One region of the Krasilnikovia sp. M28-CT-15 genome, then DNA from elsewhere that is predicted to be linked to it. Evidence: riboswitches for the same ligand, from Rfam matches in the RefSeq annotation. Region 1 holds a riboswitch; each other region holds the start of a gene.
The links. A riboswitch is a leader RNA that binds a small molecule or an ion and turns the genes downstream of it on or off. The one in region 1 is predicted to bind cyclic di-AMP.
Positions count from the first base shown of each region.

Region 2: it holds a riboswitch for cyclic di-AMP, as region 1 does, so the genes downstream of both, ACMCNO_RS14375 (transglycosylase family protein) here and ACMCNO_RS11305 (C40 family peptidase) in region 1, are expected to answer to the same signal.
Region 3: it holds a riboswitch for cyclic di-AMP, as region 1 does, so the genes downstream of both, ACMCNO_RS24455 (C40 family peptidase) here and ACMCNO_RS11305 (C40 family peptidase) in region 1, are expected to answer to the same signal.

Region 1 is NZ_BAAGAK010000001.1:2,379,731-2,382,996, reverse strand. Features, by position in the region: gene ACMCNO_RS11305 (C40 family peptidase) at 451-1,263, opposite strand; cyclic di-AMP (ydaO/yuaA leader) riboswitch at 1,270-1,401, opposite strand; gene ACMCNO_RS11300 (MurT ligase domain-containing protein) at 1,902-3,122, shown strand; gene ACMCNO_RS11295 (type 1 glutamine amidotransferase) at 3,112-3,266, shown strand, end outside.
Region 2 is NZ_BAAGAK010000001.1:3,079,603-3,082,868, reverse strand. Features, by position in the region: gene ACMCNO_RS14380 (TetR/AcrR family transcriptional regulator) at 1-442, shown strand, start outside; gene ACMCNO_RS14375 (transglycosylase family protein) at 569-1,156, opposite strand; cyclic di-AMP (ydaO/yuaA leader) riboswitch at 1,162-1,335, opposite strand; gene ACMCNO_RS14370 (hypothetical protein) at 1,758-2,327, shown strand; gene ACMCNO_RS14365 (M48 family metallopeptidase) at 2,404-3,266, shown strand, end outside.
Region 3 is NZ_BAAGAK010000001.1:5,319,346-5,322,611, reverse strand. Features, by position in the region: gene ACMCNO_RS24465 (glycosyltransferase) at 1-445, shown strand, start outside; gene ACMCNO_RS24460 (hypothetical protein) at 481-984, opposite strand; cyclic di-AMP (ydaO/yuaA leader) riboswitch at 1,395-1,556, shown strand; gene ACMCNO_RS24455 (C40 family peptidase) at 1,565-2,134, shown strand; gene ACMCNO_RS24450 (hypothetical protein) at 2,327-2,458, opposite strand; gene ACMCNO_RS24445 (glycoside hydrolase family 3 protein) at 2,628-3,266, shown strand, end outside.

The DNA.
Region 1 (3,266 bases):
TACCCCCTGCCCCCAGGCGGTTCGCGGTCCGCCGTTTCGCTCGGGCCGGCAAGCCCTCCGGGGATTCGTCCCGCCCGGTGTCAATTCACCCGGGGGTGTCATGTCCACCTGGGGCCGGTCCCTCCTCGGCCCTGCCACTGCGCTCCACCTTACTCCACTTCCCTCCACCCGCAACCGGAATGCCGCGTTTCGCGAGCCCGGTTCGCAGACGAATCCGCACGTCAGAGCCATGGACGTGTGGTGGAGGGCGGAACAGCCGATCGGCTGGATCAAGTTTCCGACATGCGGCCCAGTCGGGCACGAAATCCCCTCGAATCAGACCCTTCGGAGGGTGCGAAACGCCCACTTGCGCCACTCGGGGAGGAAAGTGGAGGGCTGAACACGACAGTGGGGCGTGACCCGAACCGGGTCACGCCCCACTGATGTCGTGGTGCCGACGGCACCGCTACGTCATACGGAGATGCGCCGCACGACGTAGTTCTTGCTCCAGATCTTGTGCTTGCCCACCCGGGCGCCGGAGTGCGGGGAGTCCCACATGTACCCGCCGCCGGCGTAGATGGCCGCGTGGTAACCGTGCGAACCGGACCGGAAGACGATCAGGTCGCCAGCCTGCTTCTTCGACTGGCTGATCTTCTTGCCGTACCGCTGCTGGTCGTTGGCCCGGTGCGGCAGCTTCTTGCCCGCCGCCTTGCGGAACACGTACTGGGTGTAGCCCGAGCAGTCGAAGCGCCTGGGACCCGAGGCGCCGAACTTGTATAGCGCGCCGCGGTGCCGCTTGGCCTCGGAGAGGATCTTCGCGCCGCTGGCGGTCACGTTGATCTTGACGGCCCGGGTGGTGGTGCTGCGGTAGCTGCCCGCGCCCGTGAACTGGGTGCGGAACCAGCTGGTCGTGGTCGGAGTGGTGCGGAACGTAGAGGACCCCTGGGAGTTCAGGCGATGGATCGCCAGGGTCTTCCACTTGCCGTTGCGCTTGGCCTGCAGGCGAACCGAGCCCGTAGTCACGGCCCTGCCGGTACGGGGGTCGAGCACCCGCGCCGTCACGGAGACGGCCTGGCCCCACTTGATCGTGCGCTTGTTGACCCTCTCGGTGAGCCTGGGCGTCACCACTGTCTGAGCCGCCCCGTCGGTGACTCCGGTGGCGGTGGCCGCTACCGCTGGCGTGGCCACGAGCTGGCCGGCGCAGAGACAGAGACCCAGGGACAGTGCGAGGGTGCCGGTGCCGACGGACGTGCGGCGGCTCCGGCTCGAACGACGTTCGTGCACGGTAGAGAATTCCCTCCGGCACGCCTGCGAGGTTAGCTGTCGGGTTCGGGCGGGAAGGTTGCCCGGCCGCCAAGGCGGCTTCACCCCGAGGTCCAGCACATCCGCCGAACCGGCGGGTGTACTGAGCGGACCGGTAGTGGGTCCCCCGTCCCTGCCCCCTGTTGCCTCGTGTTGGTCGTGCGGTGCGTGGTCGTGTCGCCCGGGCCGGGGCAGGGCTCGGCGTGACCCAGATCGACACGAGCGGCGAGCGATCGCTCACCGCCAGAGATCCTTCGTACCTGAATTCGAAGTTCAACGCTGGATCAAGATCGTTAACAAAAGATATTGGCACTTTGGGGCATGTCCGGTTTGTGGCCACGGCGCGACAAATGCCGCCACGCTCCGTGGTCCCCCGCTTACCCGCAGGCGATGGTTACGGGTGAATCACGACACACAAATATCCCCACCACGGTCGATCATGCACCTATGTGGACTCGGCCGATCGGCGTACGTATCTCCCAAATAGCATATCCCGGACGCCGGCCGGGCGACCGGCGGGTCGGCCGAAGGACCGAGGTCCGTCACGGTACGGACAGGCCGTCCGACCACTCGACGTAGTGTCCGGTTCCGGTACCCTCGCTGCCGTGACAGACGGGAAGATGCCCCTGCGGGCCAAGGTCGCGAGTTCGGTCTCGCGCACCGCGGCAGCGCTGTCGCGGGCTGCGGGACGCGGCGACGGATCGGTGATCGGCGGCTGGATCGGCCTCAAAATCGATCCTGACCTGCTGGCCCACCTCGCCGCGGGGCGGGCCATCGCGCTCGTGTCCGGCACCAACGGCAAGACCACCACCACCCGTCTCGCCGCAGCGGCGCTCGGGGTGCTCGGGCCGGTCGCGACCAACTCGTTCGGCGCCAACATGCCGACCGGGCACACCTCCGCCCTCGCCAAGGCCGGCGCCACGCCGTTCGCGGTGCTGGAGGTCGACGAGCACTATCTGCCCAAGGTCATCGAGGCGACCTCACCCCGGGTGGTCGCCCTGCTGAACCTCTCCCGCGACCAGCTGGACCGGGCCAAGGAGGTGGCGATGATGGCGCAGCTGTGGCGCACCACCCTCGCCGCCCACCCGGACACCCACGTGGTCGCCAACGCCGACGACCCCATGGTCGTCTGGGCCGCGATCGGCTCCCCCCACGTCACCTGGTTCAGCGCCGGGCAGCGCTGGCACGACGACTCCTGGGTCTGCCCCGAGTGCGGCTCCGCGATCCACCGCGAGGGGGGCGACTGGTTCTGCACCGGCTGCGGGCTGCGCCGCCCCCAGGCGCAGTGGCACGTCGAGGACGACGGCGTGGTGGACCCCCACGGCGACTGGCACCTGGTCAAGCTGCAACTGCCCGGCCACGTCAACCTGGGCAACGCGGCCACCGCGCTGGCCGTGGCCGCCGCGTTCGGGGTACGGCCGATCGAGGCGGCCCCCCGGCTCGCCTCGGTCACCTCCGTCGCCGGACGGTACGCCCAGGTGGAGCGGGATGGACGCACCGTACGGCTGCTGCTGGCCAAGAACCCGGCCAGCTGGCTGGAGGCGTTCGACATGGCGCAGGACGCGCCCACCCTGCTGGCCGTCAACGCCCGCGACCCCGACGGCCTCGACACGTCGTGGTTGTATGACGTGGACTTCTCCCCGCTGCGCGGACGGCCCGTGCTGATCACCGGCGACCGCGCGTACGACCTCGCGGTGCGGCTCGAGGTGAACGACGTGGCGTTCCGCCACGTTAAGACGTTTGACGAGGCGATCCGCGCGACCCCGCCCGGCCGCCTCGAAGTGATCGCGAACTACACCGCGTTCCAGGATGTGCGAGCGGAGTTGGACCGTGTCGACTGAGAGCACGCTGCGGATCGTGTGGATCTACCCCGACCTGCTGTCGACGTACGGTGACCGGGGCAACCTGCTGATCCTGGCCCGGCGCGCCGCCCTGCGCGGCATCGGGGTCGAGACCTACGAGGTCCGCTCGGACCAGCCCATGCC
Region 2 (3,266 bases), 700 kb from region 1:
CGCCGTTCGGCTGGTGCTGCTGCACTACATCGACGAAGGCGACATCGCGCGCCGGCGGTACGCCCTGACCAGCAAGGTGCCCGCCCTGCGCGACCGGGAGATCGCCAGCGTGGCCCGCTACCAGCGCCTGTTCCGCGAATTCATCGCGGACTGGATGGGCGACCCGACCGAGTCGGCGTCACTGCGGGCCGAACTCATGGCGGCCTCCGTCGCCGCGGCACACAACCACGTCCTGCGCCGGTGGCTGCGCGGCGAATCCGCGGATCCGGTGACCGAAGTGGACGACGCGATGCGCGAGGTCCTGCGGCTCTTCCCGGCCCCCGCCGAGCGGCACGACAGTCCCGACGGAGGCGCCACCATCGTGGCGTTCAAGACCTCCGTCGACCTCGATACCTTGCTGCCGTCGCTGAAGCGGCTCCTCGAGGACGGGTCCGCGCGCTGAACCCGGCGGACACCTCCTCATCGACCTCGTCCAGGTCGAAGCCCGGGCGACGACTCGTGTCACGGGATCCCTACCGTGACGTGACGGCCGCCCCAGCCGGATGCACCGGGGGGCGGCCGTCCACGGTCACAGGGCCAGGTGCTGGCCCGGCCGGATCAGGTGCGGGTTGCCGCCCAGAACGCCCCGGTTCAGCCGGAACAGCGTGCGCCAGCCGCCCTTGATGTGGTGCCGCTCGGCGATCGACGCCAGCGTCTCGCCGGCGCGGACGATGTGCACCCGCTGGCCGGCCCGGCTCTTGTGGGCCCGATGGGCGTGGTGTGCGCGGTGCGTCTTGCGAGCCTTGTGCGCGGCGGCCCGATGGTGCTTCGTCGAGCCGGCCTTGGCGCCGCACACCGGCCACGCGCCGATGCCCTGGGTGCGCAGCACCCGCTCGGCGACCGCGATCTGCTGCGTCCGGGATGCCTTGTCGGCCGTCCGGGCGTACTTCGCACCGCCGTGTCCGGTCCAGGTACGGCGGCTGAACTGCAGCCCGCCGTAGTAGCCGTTGCCGGTGTTGATGTGCCACCTGCCACCGGACTCGCATTGCGCGATGGCGTCCCAGTTGACGCTGGACGCCGACGCCGGGGCGGCCGGGCCGAGCAGGGCCACGGTGCCGGTGACACCGGCAGCGATCACGCCCAGCGCCAGGCGGGCGGGCTTTCGGAACTGTGCCATGACAGAGAACCTCCGCGCCTACGAGGTCAGCTGTCGGGTTCGGGCTGAGGCGCCCGGCCGCGTGTGCGGCTTCACCCCGAGGCGCGCGGTAGCGCGCCGAGGAACTTGTGGGTCCCCCGCTCCAGGCCTGGTTGAGGAATGCCCGAGGAGCGGCGGCTTGGATTCGGCGTTACCGCCCACGGGGCCCGCATTGGCGGACGCGGCGAACGTAACCGCGGAAATCGCGGAGCCGCAAAGAAATCCGGCCCGATCGTGAGATCGATCTCTTGTTCCCCGGCCTTCCGGTTACCCGGATCCGGCATCGGCTACCGGGCCCCTTGGCGGGCGTCGAGTACCGAGTGGACGAGCGCCACAATTGTCCGCGCCAGTCCTGCGCGGACCAGTACGTTCATCGCCTCGGCCACGCCGAGGACAACGTCCGCGCCTGACTCGGTGCGTCATCGCCATAGACCCGGGACCGACCGGCCTTCAGGAAAGCCCCGGCGGATCGCCGCGAACAACTCGACGCAACGTCATCAATCCGTCACGCGAGGGGGCGAACGGCCGGGAGGCGTCCGTCTATCCTGTACGCACTGGCATCGGTCCGTCACGAGGAGATCATGTGACTGAACGCGCAGCGCACGGGTCGAATGGTCGCTCGCGTTCCACCACCGGCGCGGCGGTGACCGTCGAGTTGGGAGATCTGGCGCGCGCAGCGGTGGCCACCGCCGCGCCGGACCAGATCGACCTGTTCACGGCGGCCACGGCGCAGTGGGAGACCGGGGCCGCGCGCCGGTGGCCCGGCGGGACCGGCGGATCGGTCGGGTCCGGGATCGAACCGGTGTTGCTCGCCGAGGTGGTGGGCCCGATCCTGCTCGGCGCCTCGGCGGAGGTGCTGGGCGCCGCGACGGTCACCGCGTGGCGTTACCGGCGCCAGTGGTTCCGGCGCGGGTGGTGGCCACGGCGCCGACGCAACACGGATGCTGTCTCACGCACGCGTGTGGCGTTCGATGTGGACCAGGTGGAAGCCCTGCGGTCGGCGTGCGTGCGGCACGGCACGACGCTCGGGCTCAGCGAGGCTGAGGCGACGATGCTGGCCGACGCCGTACACGGCGCCCTGTGCCGAGCGTTGGCGGATGCCGGACCGGGGAAGGCGCCGCAAACGTCCGGGCCGAACCACGTCGATGAGTAGCACGGCCGCAGGCCCGCGGCCGTCGTCCGCGGTCACCGGTTCACCGGCGGTTGCACCGCCACGCCGCCTTGCATCGATGTATGCACTGGTAGCGGTCGCGCTGGTGCTGCTGGGTGGCGGCGCCGCGGCAGCGATGCGCGACGCGTACAGCGCGCGGCACCCGGCTGCCGCGGTCCGCTGCCTGAGCGAGCAGGGGATCGATTGGACGGCCCTGCAGCGACTCGATTCGCCGTGGCAGCGGAGTCCGGAGATCCGAGAGCGGATAGGCACCTGCATCGCGCCGAACGCCCGCGATCAAAGCCTGTTCATGCTGGCCGGTGGCGTCCTGCTGCCCGTGGCCGCCATGCTGCTGATGATCGGCGGCGCGGTGCTGGCGCGGTGGCGGCTGTCGCGCGGTGCGGTTCCCCCGGCGCGCACCGCCGCGGCAGGGTGGGCCGCGGAACGCTTCGCGTCCTGGTGCGACCTGCTCGGTCTCACCGGCCGGCGGCGGCCCCGGCTCGTTCTCCTCGCACCGTACGCGTCCGGGCGGCAGGCGTTCACCACCGGCTTGCCTTTCGCGGCACCAAGAGTCGTGCTGCCTTTGGGCCACGCCTATCTGGAGCCTGCCCGGTTCGACGTCCTGGTGCTGCACGAGCTCGCCCACGTACGGTCCCGAGACGTGTCCTGGGCCGCGGCGGTGTGGTGGACCGGCTGGCTGAGCGTGCCGGTACTGCTGGCGGCGCTGAGCCCGCTGGTGCGGTGGCCCCGGCAGCGAGACGGGCTGCTCGTCGAATACCTGCCCTCGTTCATGCTGGCGGTTGCGCTGTCGGTGATCGTGCTCGGCCTGCGGGCGGCATTGCTGCGCCGACGCGAGTTCGCGGCGGACCGCTACGCGCGGGAGGTCCTCGGCGATCCCGGCGCATTGCGCGCAGCGCTCGGCGGACCGGACGTGGACGCCTC
Region 3 (3,266 bases), 2.9 Mb from region 1:
TGCCGGACGGCTTCGTCAGCTCGCGCTGAGCTGCCGGGTGGCCGACCGGCTCCGCCTGGTCGGTGCCGTCACCCCGGCGGACCTGCCGGGCTGGTACCGCTCGGCGGACGTGTTCGTGGCCGCGCCCGGGCAGGACCGGTTCGAGACGGCCCCGCTCGAGGCGATGGCGTGTGGCGTGCCGGTGGTGGGGGTGGCGTCCGGCGCGCTCACCGAGACGGTGGTGGACGGCCTCACCGGTGACCTCGTGCCACCGGCCGACCCGGGGGCGCTGGGGAGTGCGCTGCGCCGGCTGATCTCCGACCGGGTGCGCCGGTTCGCGTACTCGACGGCCGCGGTGGACCGCGCCCGCCAGGCGTACTCCTGGCAGCGGGCGGCGGCCCAGGTCGAGGCGGTGTACGCGGCGACGGCCGAGGGCGTCCCCGTCGACGACGAGGCGGTCGCCTAGCGCCCGGCACGGCGGCCAGGCGACCCGTACGCCGGTCAGTCGGCCAATGCGGCGGACAGCCCGTCGCGGAACCTGCGCTCGCTCTCGGTCACGGTCTCGGCGCCGATGCCGAGCACACCGCCGGTGGAGGCGGCGCCGACCACCGAGTCCGCGATCTCCACGAGCCAGTGCCGGTACGTCCGGGCGTCCTCCGCGGAGGCCTTCGCGGCCAGCAGGGTGACCGCCTGCCCGACCCGGTCCAGCACGTCCCCGGCGTATCCGGCGGGGTCCGCCGGGGCGAGGACCGGCAGCTCCTCTCCGAGTTCCGGGTCGCCGACCCGGTCCACCACGGCGGCGGCGACCGCCGCGACGAGCGGGCTGGTGCTGGTGCGGGCTTCCGCGATCTCGTCGAGCCCGGCGGCGTTCTCGGCCCGGGTCTTGCGGGCCCCGTCCGGGGTGGCGGCGCTGGCGGCGGTCAGCACCGACTGTGGCAGGCCGGTCAGCAGACCCCATTCGGCGTCGGTGTAGCCCAGGATGGCGTAGGTCGGTTGGTCCGTCACTCGGAGGGTCCTTTCCACGGTTGTCGGCGGCCGAGAGTGCATTCTCCTCGCCTGCCGGAACGGACGGGATCCGTACCCGGGGTGTGCCGATCCGAACCCTCATCCGGTACCGCGGCTGGTGTCGCCGACCGGCCGCGCCCGTACCGTCTGCCGTTCGGGTCCGGATTCCGGGCGCTGCGAGGCCGCGGGGTGAACTGTGACCTGAGCCACAGAGCGCTGCCCGGGTCGTCCACTTCCGGGGGCGTTGGGCGGGCCATGTCCCGCCGGGTACCGGACCGCGCGTCGGGTTCGGGGTTCGCGAGGTGCATGAAACCGCAGTGGCGGTGGGCGGGCCGGGCGCCGTGCCGACGGTAAGGGCGCACCCCGACCGGGGTCGCCGCTTCCGGCCGCGGAGTCCTGCCCGCCGGGAGTGCGAACGAAGACTGACTCCTATCAGTGACTTCGATGGGCAGGAGCGGGGGACCCAGTGTGCCGGTGCCGGACACCGGCTGGGGGTGCGGCCACGCAGCGCGTGGCGGGCCACTTCAAGGCCTAACCCGACAGCTAACCTCGCACGCGGGTTGAAGGTCAGGATGCCTGAATGTCTCACCGTCACCAGCCGGTTCTGCGCCGCCTCGCCCTGTTCGGGATGGCCGCAGTGCTGGTAACCACCGTCAACCTGGGCGCCGTGGCGCCGCCACCGGCGTCGGCGGACTCCGCGGCGACCGCCGCCGGGTCCGGCGCGCGCATGACCGCGGCGCAGCGCGGCGCGAAGGCCCGCGCGGCCAAGGCCCGCGCCGTCGCGGCGGCCAAGACCCGGGGTCTGCGGATCGTCGCCTTCGCCCGGGCACAGAAGGGCAAGCCCTACCGGTACGGCGCACACGGGCCGAAGGCCTTCGACTGCTCCGGACTGGCCGGTTACGCCTACCGCAAGGCGAAACTGAAGCTGGGCCGCACCGCGAACGCCCAGTTCCATCAGGTGCGCCGCCTCGCCAAGACGCAGCGGCGCCCCGGTGACCTGGTGTTCTGGGTCCGCGGCGGGCACGCGTACCACGTGGCCGTGTACGCCGGTCACGGCAAGGTGTGGCACGCCCCGAAGCCCGGCAGCCGGGTCAAGCTGGCGGCGATCTTCGCGGCCGGGCAGGTCAAGTACGGCCGTCTCGGCACCTGACCCAGGTTAGGGCCGCCCAGCGGCTGAGTGGATGTCGGCCGTCTCGGCGGCGGACGCGGTGAGGCCGCCCCGGGTACGGGGCGGCCTCAGGCGTTCTCAGGGTTGCGGGGTGGAGCGTTCGCCCGAAGCGATGTCCTGCCCGGCCCGCGCGGGCGCTGGCCCGGGGCGTGTGTGCGCCGCCCGGACGCGGGCTCAGCGTTTGCCGCCGAACATGCGGCGGATCGCCCAGATGAGGATGAGCGCGGCGAGGGCGACGCCGAGCAGCCGCACGGCATGCACCTCGGACCAGTCCACGCCGGACGTCGCCGCAAGGGGGGTCTGCACGCCGAGAACTCTAATGGGTGCCCGGGCCCCCTTAATAGAAAGGTTTGTTGACTGAACGCGGGCCGGGTGTGACCATTGGTCCGTCCGCCGCGCCCATGACGGTTGTCGGTTGTCAGTTGGGGGACGCGCTGACCGGCGCGTGTCGATCGTCACCGGAGGATCGGGGCTCATGCCGCGACAAGGGGACTTGCCGGAACTCGCCGCCACCGTGCTGCAGCCGGGCTTCGTGGGCACCACCGCGCCGGACTGGGTCCGCCGCCGCCTGGCCGAGGGTCTCGGCGGGGTCGCGCTGTTCGCCCGCAACGTCGAGTCCCCCGCCCAGGTGGCCGCGCTCACGGCGCAACTGCGCGCGGAACGGCCGGACGTCATCGTGGCGATCGACGAGGAGGCCGGTGACGTCACCCGGTTCGAATCCCGCCATGGCAGCTCGCGCCCGGGCAACCTCGGCCTCGGTGCCATCGACGACGGCACCGTCACCGAGGCGGTCGCCCACGACCTGGGTGTCGACCTGGCCCACGCGGGCATCACCCTGAACTACGCCCCGGACACCGACGTCAACTCCAACCCGGACAACCCGGTCATCGGCGTACGCGCCTTCGGTGCCGACGCACCGCTCGTCGCCCGGCACGGCGCCGCGTTCATCACGGGCCTGCAGCGCGCCGGAGTGGCCGCCTGCGCCAAGCACTTCCCCGGCCACGGTGACACCAGTGTGGACTCCCACCACGCCGTACCCGTGATCGACCGCAGCCGGGCCGATCTGGACGTGTGTGAGTTGCGGCCGTTCCGTGCCGCGATCCACGCCGGGGTG